Regions from separate parts of the Comamonas trifloxystrobinivorans genome, predicted to be linked through region 1. Evidence: predicted binding sites of a transcription regulator. Region 1 holds the regulator's gene; each other region holds the start of a gene.
The links. The regulator FNR, encoded in region 1, switches genes on or off when oxygen is low (the NO sensors DNR and NnrR bind a similar motif). The targets are predictions, from matches to a motif close to TTGATNNNNATCAA.

Region 1 (3,202 bases):
ACCCTTACCGCGCCGACAGCCGTTACAACCACCAGGACGAGCGCCGCGGTGGCACCGTCGGCTTTCCGCTGCCCGGCGTGGGCGTACGTGTGCATGGCGACGATGGCCAGGCTTTGCCGGTGGGTGAGATTGGCAATATCCAGGTGCAAGGGCCCAACGTGTTCAGCGGCTACTGGCGCATGCCGGAGAAAACGGCCGAAGAGTTCACCGCCGATGGCTGGTTCAAGACCGGCGACGTGGGTAAGCTCGACGAGCGCGGCTATGTGACGATTGTCGGCCGCAGCAAAGACCTGATCATCTCGGGCGGCTACAACGTCTATCCGGCCGAGATCGAAGGCTATATCAACGAGCTGCCCGGCGTGGCCGAAAGTGCGCTGGTAGGCGTGCCACACCCGGATTTTGGTGAAGTCGGCGTGGCCGTGGTGATTGCCAAACCCGGCCAGAGCCCGGATGCGGACGGCATCATCAGCACGCTGAAAAACCAGCTGGCCAATTTCAAAATCCCCAAGCGCTGCTTTGTGGTGGCCGAGCTGCCTCGCAACACCATGGGCAAGGTGCAGAAAAACCTGCTGCGCGCGCAGTACCAGGATCTGTTCAAGGCCTGAATCCGGCCACAGCCGTCAGCCCAGCTGGCGGCTGCAATGGTGTCCATGGACGCAAAAAAGAGAAGGCCGGGAGCCTTCTCTTTTTTTGGGGGGTTGGGCGCGTGGGCCTGTAATTGTGCTTATGCGATCAACGCAGTACCAGCACTGGCACCTTGGCGTGCGTCAGCACATGCTGGGTTTCGCTGCCTAGCAGCAGGCGCTTGAGGCCTTTGTAGCCGTGCGAGGCCATGACGATCAGATCGCACTTCTCGCTGTCGGCCACTCGGAGCAGCGACTCGGCCACCAGATCGGACTGCACCACCAGGGCCTTGACGGGCACACCCGCGCTGGCGCCTTCGGCCACCACTTTGTCGACCACGGCCTGCGCCGAATCCAGCCAGCCTTTTTGCACCCGGGCGATCTCGGCCGGATCAGCATTCGTGCTGCCTTCAAAATAGCTGCGCGGATAGTTGGGCGAAATATTGACGGCGGTGACTTGCGTCTTGCCCAGTTTGGCCAGTGCCAGTGCGTGTTGCACCGCTTTGTTGGACAGTTCCGATCCGTCGGTGGCAAGCAGAATATGGTGGTACATCAGCAGCTCCTTTTTGGTGTGGGCTAGAGCACCCGCCGGGAAAAGTTGGCGAGCACTGGTTGCAGCGAGCCGATCACCTTAGCGCATGCATAACTACCAGACTTTGCGCCAAATCAGCACTGATGCAGGTGTTTTGGCGCTGTGATTACACGCCGCAGTGCTGGTTGTTAACCAGCGCATGGAGTTTGTCCGTATCCAGAATACGGACGTGGCGCTGCTTGACTTCGATGATGGCTTCTTCGGCGAACTTCGAGAAAGTGCGGCTGACGGTTTCGAGCTTCAGGCCCAGGTAGCTGCCGATCTCTTCGCGCGTCATGCGCAGGATCAGCTCGGACTGCGAGAAGCCGCGCGTGTGCAGGCGCTGCACCAGGTTCAGCAGGAAGGCGGCCAGGCGCTCTTCTGCACGCATGCTGCCCAGCAGCAGCATGACGCCGTGCTCGCGCACGATCTCGCGGCTCATCACCTTGTGCACGTGGTGCTGCAGCGCGTTGACTTCGCGCGAGAGCTCTTCGAGCGTGGAATAGGGCATGACGCAGACTTCCGCATCTTCCAGCGCAATCGCGTCGCAGGAATGGCGGTCGTTGACGATGCCATCCAGCCCGATGATCTCGCCCGCCATCTGGAAGCCGGTGACCTGGTCACGACCATCTTCGGTGGCGATGGTGGTTTTGAAAAAACCGGTGCGGATCGCATAGAGCGAGTTGAAAGCCTCGCCATTGCGGAACAGGGCGGTTCCTCGTTTGATTCTGCGGCGGGTGGCAACAAGCTCGTCAATACGATCCATTTGATCGGATGAAAGGCCGACGGGCATGCACAACTCGCGCAGATTGCAGTTGGAGCAGGCCACTTTGATCGCGTTGGGTGTCATGTGTCAATATCCGGTTACAAAAAATTGTGTAGAAACAAAGGTTCCACACTTAGCCTCATTGTGTACGGAGGCGTAAAAATGATCCTTGACATAAGTCAAGGACATGGGCGTCCGCTTGCGGCACATTGCAGCTTCTAAAAGAAGAGAGATCATGATGGCCTTGACCCCCGACTTGCTGCGCCGGTTCGATGTATCCGGCCCGCGTTACACTTCGTATCCTACCGCAGACCGCTTTGTTGAAGCCTTTGATGCGGATGGCTACCGACGAGCGCTGGAGCAGCGCAGTGCTGGTTTGGGTAGCCGTTTGGTGCCGTTGTCGCTGTATGTGCACATACCGTTTTGCGAGTCGCTGTGCTACTACTGCGCTTGCAACAAGATTATCACCAAGCACCCCGAGCGCGCCGACGAATACCTGGACTATCTGGAGCGCGAACTCGATTTGCAGTTGGCGCATTGCCGCAGCAATCAGCCTGTCAGCCAGTTGCATCTGGGTGGCGGCTCGCCAACCTTCCTGAGTGATGAAGCACTCACACGCCTGATGGAAATGGTGCGTGCACGCTTTCAGCTGCAGCCGGGGGGCGAATACTCTATAGAGGTCGATCCCAGAACAGTGACGCCGGCGCGACTCCGCCATCTCTACAGTGTGGGCTTTAACCGTTTGAGCTTTGGCGTGCAGGATTTTGACCCGCAGGTGCAAAAAGCCGTGCACCGAGAGCAGCCCGCCGAGCAGGTGTTTGATTTGGTGGCGCAGGCGCGCGCCATCGGCTTTGAGTCCATCAATATCGATTTGATCTACGGCCTGCCGCAGCAAACACCGGCCAGTTTTGCCCGCACCATGGAGCAAGTCTGTCTGCTGCGCCCCGATCGCATTGCGCTGTACGCCTATGCACATTTGCCCGAGCGCTTCAAGCCCCAGCGCCGCATTGCTGTGCAGGAGCTGCCCAACCCGGTCGACAAGCTGTCCATGTTGGCGATGGCTTTGGAGAGTCTGCAGGCGGCGGGCTATGTCTATGTGGGCATGGACCATTTTGCTTTGCCTGGCGATGGGCTGGCCGTGGCCAAGCGCCAAGGGCGCCTGCACCGCAACTTTCAGGGCTACAGCACGCAACCCGATTGCGATCTGATGGCGCTGGGCGTGTCGGCCATTGGCAAAATCGG
Region 2 (3,202 bases), on a different contig from region 1:
GCCTACAAAGCCGTAGCCGGCGCGGGCGATGCCATTACCGTGGCCAGCGGCAGCATTGTTTTGCCGGACTGAGTGCAACCTGAACACCGAGCATGCGGCCAGGTGCCGTGTGCTTGGTGCAGGGCACTGCGCCAAAAACAAAGCCCCGCAGAGCGGGGCAAAGATGGAAATAAAGAGTAACTACAGTGAACTCAGGTGCGATGTATTCCGGCCCTTGGTTGCCGGCATCGCCTTGCCTGCAGGTCGTGCATCACAGGCGGGCGGGAGCGCGCTTGCGGTCACGTTCGTCTTCAGGCCATACAGCAAATACAGTGTTCATCGGGTTTCCTTTCAACTCCTGGTGGAGATGCGTGTTCAACGGGTAAACCCGCGCAGGCGTTGACAGCCGTCGTATAAAGTTTTGTGAACCGAATCCAACAAAACGTAGAACAGGCGTGGTTTTGCCCTGCTGCTGAGCATTGAAATCGCTATGATTTGCCAGCTTTTTTTCAAGGAGTTGGTGGATGGCTGGTGCAGGTTTATTGATGCTGCTGGACGATATCGCGAGCTTGCTCGACGATGTGGCGCTGATGAGCAAGACGGCGGCGGGCAAAAGCACGGCGATTCTGGACGACGTGGCCACGCAAACCAAGGTGGCCATGCAAAAGACGGCCGGCGTGCTGGGCGATGACCTGGCGCTGAACGCCGAGCAGGTGACTGGCGTCAAGGCCAATCGCGAGCTGCCGGTGGTCTGGGCGGTGGCCAAAGGTTCGCTCAAGAACAAAGTGGTGCTGGTGCCGGCCGCATTGTTGATCAGTGCTTTTGCGCCCTGGCTGATAACGCCGCTGCTGATGGTGGGCGGCGCTTTTCTGTGCTTTGAAGGCGTGGAAAAGATCCTGCATCTTTTCGACAAGCAGCAAAAACATGAGGCGGCCGACGTCATTGCCGAGGTGCAAAAGGCCGAGCAGATGGGGGTTGCGCCTTCGTCCGTGCGGGCAGCGACCGAGAAGAACCTCGATCCTGTGGAATACGAAAAGTCCAAGGTGGCTGGCGCGGTGCGCACGGATTTCATTTTGTCGGCTGAGATCATGGCGATCGCATTGGGCACCGTGTCTACCAAGCCGCTGTGGGAGCAGTTCACCGTGTTAGTGGCCGTGGCTGTCGCGATCACCGTGTTCGTCTACGGCCTGGTGGCGATGATTGTGCGCATGGACGATATGGGCAGCTGGCTGATGGCCAAGCAAAGCGCAGCAGCGCGCGCTCTGGGGCGCGGCATGATTGCTTTTACGCCTTGGCTGATGCGCGGCTTGTCGATTGTGGGCACGGCGGCCATGTTCATGGTGGGCGGCAGCTTGCTGGTGCACGGCATCGGGCCGATCGAGCACTGGGTGGCGCAAAGCATCGTGCCGCAGGGCGGCGTGGTGGCTGCCGTGGTGCCAACGCTGGTGCACGTGGTGGTGGGCGCGGTGATTGGTGGCGCGGTAGTGCTGTGCGTGGAGGCCTGGCACAAGGTGCGCGGCGGCGCACACTGAAAAGCTTTTTCCAAGAACTGAGGCGGCTGGACAACACCCAGCCGCCTTTTTTGCGTTAGCTGCAGAGGCAACTGATCTGTATCAAGTCTGTTGCAAAGCCGGTTGTTGATGATAACGGACATGGATAGCCGCCTCGCCGCAGGCAGCAGACACTTCCAAGGTGCTGCCGGGCTTGGCGCTCAATCCAACCGTTTCTCAATCCACGCGACCAGCTTCGCAAGAGGGTATCAACGATGAAAAAAATGATGTTGGCTGCAGCCGCTGTTTGCGCCTTCACTTCTGGCGCCGCCATGGCACAAGAGGCACAAAGCCCCTGGATGATCCGCGTACGCGCCGTGCACCTGGATAGCGCCAACAAGGATTCCACCGGCCTGGGCTTGTCGATCAACAACAAGACCATCCCCGAGTTTGACGTGTCGTACTTCTTCACGCCCAACATCGCAGCCGAGCTGATCCTGACCTACCCGCAAAAGCACGATCTGCGCGCTGACGGCCTGGGCAAGATCGGTACGCTCAAGCACTTGCCACCCACGCTGCTGGCGCAATACCACTTCACCAACTTTGGCGCTTTCAAGCCTTATGTGGGCGCTGGTGTGAACTACACGCGCTTCTCCAATGTGCGCTTTGCTCCCGCCGTGCGTGATGCGCTGGATCCTTCGATCAAGAAGAACAGCTTCGGCGGCGCCGTGCAAGTGGGCTTTGACTACGCACTCGACAAGAACTGGTCGCTGAACTTCGACGTGAAGAAGGTCTACATCAAGACCGACGTGCGCTCGGCCGGTACCAAGGTCGGCTCGTTCAAGGTTGACCCATGGCTGGTGGGCGTGGGCGTGGGCTACCGCTTCTAAGCCACAACAGGCTTTAGCCAAAAACAAAAGGCATGCTGACAACAGCATGCCTTTTGTGTTTTTGTTTCCCGGTTGGGATGCTCTGGCTCCAAACCGGAAAAATGTTCAAGGAGCCAGCCGCTGGCGCTGCCCGGGCAAGCGCCAGCGGTGCTGGTTTTACACCTGGGCCAGCGCCTGGTCCAGATCGGCCAGCAGGTCGTCAATGTGTTCAATGCCGACCGACAGGCGCACCATGCCTTCGGTCACGCCGGCCTTGGCCAGCTCGGCCGCATCGAGCTGGCGGTGCGTGGTGGAGGCAGGGTGCGTGGCCAGCGATTTGGCATCGCCAATGTTGACGAGGCGCGTGAACAGCTGCAGCGCATCCAGAAAACGGGCGCCGGCGGCACGGCCTTCGCTGCCTTTGAGGCTGAAGGACAGAATGCCCGAGGCGCGGCCGCCCGATTGCTTTTGCACAATGGCGTGGTCCGGGTGGTCTTTGAGGCCGGCGTAACGCACCCATTCCACCTTGGGGTGTTTTTGCAGTGCTTCGGCAATCTTTTGCGTGTTTTCGCAGATGCGGTCCATGCGCAGCGCCAGGGTCTCGATGCCTTGCAAAATCTGGAAAGCGTTTTGTGGCGAGATGGCGGCGCCCATATTGCGCAGCGGCACCACGCGGGCGCGGCCAATGAAGGCGGCAGGGCCCAGTGCTTCGGTGTAGACCACGCCGTGGTAGCTCACATCCGGCTCGTTCAGGCGCTTGAAGCGTGCCTTGTGCTCGGCCCAGGGGAATTTGCCGCTGTCCACAATGGCACCGCCCACACTGGTGCCGTGGCCGCCAAGGTACTTGGTGAGCGAGTGCACCAC
Region 3 (3,202 bases), on a different contig from region 1:
GGCCATGCACCCGCTCACGCTGCTGGCCTTCGGCATGTATGGCAACGAGCTGCCCAAGCAAAACGGCGCGCCGCTGCGCCTGGTGGTGCCGTGGAAATACGGCTTCAAAAGCGCCAAGAGTATCGTCACTATCCGCCTGACCGAGAAAGAGCCGGGCACAGCCTGGAACAAGGCGGCACGCAACGAATACGGCTTTTACTCCAACGTGAACCCCAGCGTGCCGCACCCGCGCTGGAGCCAGGAAACCGAACGCCGCATTGGCGAAGGCGGCCTGTTTGCCAAGCGGCATAAAACCTTGTTGTTCAACGGTTACGAAGCGCAGGTCGGCCAGCTGTATGCCGGCATGGATTTGAAGAAAAACTTTTAAAGCAACAACCGCAGCGTGTGCTGCGTTAGCGTCTACAACCCATGCAAACCACCATTGGCAAAAAGCTGCTGCGCCTGGCCTTGCACCTGCTGTGCTGCGCGCCTGCCGCTTGGCTTTTTTATCTGGCCGCCAGCGATGGGCTGGGGGCCAATCCTGCAGAGGCTTTGTTGCGCTCGCTGGGTGAATGGGCTTTGCGCTTTCTGTGCTTGGCGCTAGCCATTACGCCACTGCGGCAGTGGCTCCATTGGCCGCAACTGGCGGCATACCGGCGCATGCTGGGGCTTTACACCTTCTTCTACGCGAGCCTGCATTGGCTGGCGTATCTGGTTTTCGACATGGGGTTGGATTGGGTGGCCATTGTGGCGGATCTGCCCAAGCGCCCCTTCATCCTGGTAGGCAGTTTGGCCTGGCTACTTTTGCTGGCCCTGGCTGTTACTTCGGTGCCGGCATTGCTACGGCGCATGGGCGGTAAGCGCTGGCAGCAGTTGCACCGCAGCGTGTATGCGGTGGCGGTCTTGGCGGTGCTGCACTTTTTCTGGATGCGAACCGGAAAACAGCAGTTTGGCGAGGTCTGGCTGTACGGCGGTATCTTGGCGGCATTGCTGCTGGCGCGTGTGCTGTGGACAAGGCGCCGCAAGCGGGTAGAAGCAGTGCGGCGACCCGGGCAAACTGCGCCTAAGCCTTGACGGGCAGAGGCGAGATTGGCGTTTGCGGCAGGCTGTAGCTCTGGTTGTCCATCAGGTCGATACCACACATCAGGTGATCGAGCCAGTCGAAAAACTGCGCAATCGCCTTGCCCATGATGGGCGCGCCATGCTGCGGCACGATCAGCGAAATATCGAGCTGGCGCGCCATGGCCACCCACAGGCGCAGCACTTTGTTGGACACCATGTAGCGGCGATGGAAGCCTTCCATGAGAGGGATATGCGGCGCCAGATCGGTGACGGGCTTGCGGGCGAGATAGCCATCGGTGAGCGAGACACCCAGGTCGCCGGTAAAGAGAATGCGGCTGATCGGATCGTAGAAGTGGAAATTGCCTTCTGCATGCATGAAGTGCGCAGGCAAGATGTGCAATTGGCTTTGGCCCAGCGGCAAAATGCCCCCGGCATCTTGCACGCCGATGACGCGGTTCTCGGTTTTGCCCACCTTGGTGAAGTGCGGCACAAAACGCTCCCACACACGGGAGATGACCAGCGATGCCTTGGTGGAGGTGAGCCAGCGGTCGAGCGAGGCGATGATGTCCGGATCCGCGTGTGAGGCGATCAGGTACGAGAGCTTGTGGGGCGCGAAGTGGCGCACCATGCCCATGTACAGCTCGTTGAAGGCCAGGTTACCGCCCGGGTCGATGATGGCGCCGGTGCCATGGTCGACGATCAGGAACTGGTTGGCTTGCACGGCCTGCGCGTCCTCCTCGACGAGGTCGGTGAACATCAGACAGGCGTGCTGATCGTCGCGGTACAGCTCCACGGGTTCCAAAGCCATCTCTTCTACCAATTAGTTAGCAACACGCGACTGTAACTGCGTGTGAATGGCGGAGGCTTGATGTAACTCAAGCAGAGGGCTAATGAGCCTGGGCGACTTGCCAAGCTTTGCTGGTGAGCATTTGCTGCTACTGTTTTTGCTCTGGGCGAGCAGGGGCTGGCTGCATGACGAGTTCTGGCGTATCCGTGCGCGGGTCCAGCGTTTGGGGTAAGGTGGCGCGATTGGCCGCTGCCGGGTCCTGGGGCAGGTAGAGCGGGCCTTTTTGGCCGCAGGCCACCAAGACTGCCGCACCGCTGGCAAGGACAATCGTCCTGCATACAATTTGAGAAATACTCCGCATAGAACTATTGTAATGACCGAACTTGAATACCTGGACACGGCCGAGGAGCTGCTGCTGGCGGTGGAGCAAAGCTGCGACCGCATCAACGATGAGACCGAAGCCGATATCGACGCCCAGCGTGTGGGTGGTATGGTAACGCTCACTTTCGCTAACCGCAGCCAGATCATTATCAATCTGCAGCCGCCTTTGCACGAGGTGTGGATGGCCGCCAAATCGGGCGGTTACCACTACAAGTTCGATGGACAGAACTGGCGCGACACCAAAACCGGCAATGATTTTTATGCCGACCTGAGTCGCGATGCCAGCGCGCAAGCGGGCATGGCATTGGTCTTCCGGGTGTAAACAAGTGCCGCTCCAGGCTCGGTCTGGAGAGGCCTGAAGCAAAGAGCCCCGCAGTGCAGACTGCGGGGCTCTTTGTTTTGAGGTTTGGGGCGGACTCAGTCGCGGAACAGATCCAAGATCTTGTTGCGCTCTTCGGCATTGGGTGCCGGCACGGGAGAGGTGGCGCCAGGGATGGGGGTGTCCAGGCCCAGGTTGGGGGCGCTGCGAGCGTATTCCTCGTAATACCACTCGCCGCCCATGTTCACCAGGCCGCCTGGCGGCGTCATCTGCGCCACAGGTACGCCCTTGAGTGCGTGCTGCATGTAGCTGATCCAGATGGGCAGGCTCAGGCCGCCGCCAAACTCGCGTGCGCCCAGGCTGCGTGGGTTGTCGTAACCCATCCACACCACGGCTGCATTGGTGGGCTGGAAGCCGGCAAACCAGGCGTCGACCGAATCGTTGGTGGTACCGGTTTTGCCGTAGATATCGGGGCGCTTGAGCTGGGCTTGCGCCTTGGCGGCGGTGCCGTAGCGCGCCACATCTTGCAGCAGCGAATCCATCACAAAGGCATTGCGTGCATCGACGGCACGTGGCAAGTCTTCCACTGCAGGCGGCGTAAATTCGGACAGCACGTTGCCCCGGTGGTCGGTGATCTTCGCGATCAAATACGGGTTCACGCGGTGGCCGCCGTT

Region 2: the regulator FNR is predicted to act here: its motif matches at 1,583-1,596, upstream of ACFIQF_RS14555 (OmpW/AlkL family protein).
Region 3: the regulator FNR is predicted to act here: its motif matches at 1,907-1,920, upstream of ACFIQF_RS03400 (oxygen-binding di-iron domain-containing protein).

What each region holds. Positions count from the first base shown of each region.
Region 1 covers NZ_JBHZGV010000009.1:154,338-157,539, forward strand. The annotation lists gene ACFIQF_RS12535 (malonate--CoA ligase) at 1-605, shown strand, start outside; gene ACFIQF_RS12540 (universal stress protein) at 733-1,176, opposite strand; gene fnr (fumarate/nitrate reduction transcriptional regulator Fnr) at 1,322-2,044, opposite strand; gene hemN (oxygen-independent coproporphyrinogen III oxidase) at 2,196-3,202, shown strand, end outside.
Region 2 covers NZ_JBHZGV010000011.1:46,436-49,637, reverse strand. The annotation lists gene ACFIQF_RS14565 (3-hydroxybutyrate oligomer hydrolase family protein) at 1-72, shown strand, start outside; gene ACFIQF_RS14560 (DUF808 domain-containing protein) at 504-1,511, shown strand; gene ACFIQF_RS14555 (OmpW/AlkL family protein) at 1,745-2,359, shown strand; gene ACFIQF_RS14550 (O-acetylhomoserine aminocarboxypropyltransferase/cysteine synthase family protein) at 2,516-3,202, opposite strand, start outside.
Region 3 covers NZ_JBHZGV010000003.1:18,217-21,418, reverse strand. The annotation lists gene msrP (protein-methionine-sulfoxide reductase catalytic subunit MsrP) at 1-367, shown strand, start outside; gene msrQ (protein-methionine-sulfoxide reductase heme-binding subunit MsrQ) at 409-1,053, shown strand; gene ACFIQF_RS03400 (oxygen-binding di-iron domain-containing protein) at 1,043-1,849, opposite strand; gene lptM (LPS translocon maturation chaperone LptM) at 1,977-2,189, opposite strand; gene cyaY (iron donor protein CyaY) at 2,202-2,531, shown strand; gene ACFIQF_RS03385 (penicillin-binding protein 1A) at 2,627-3,202, opposite strand, start outside.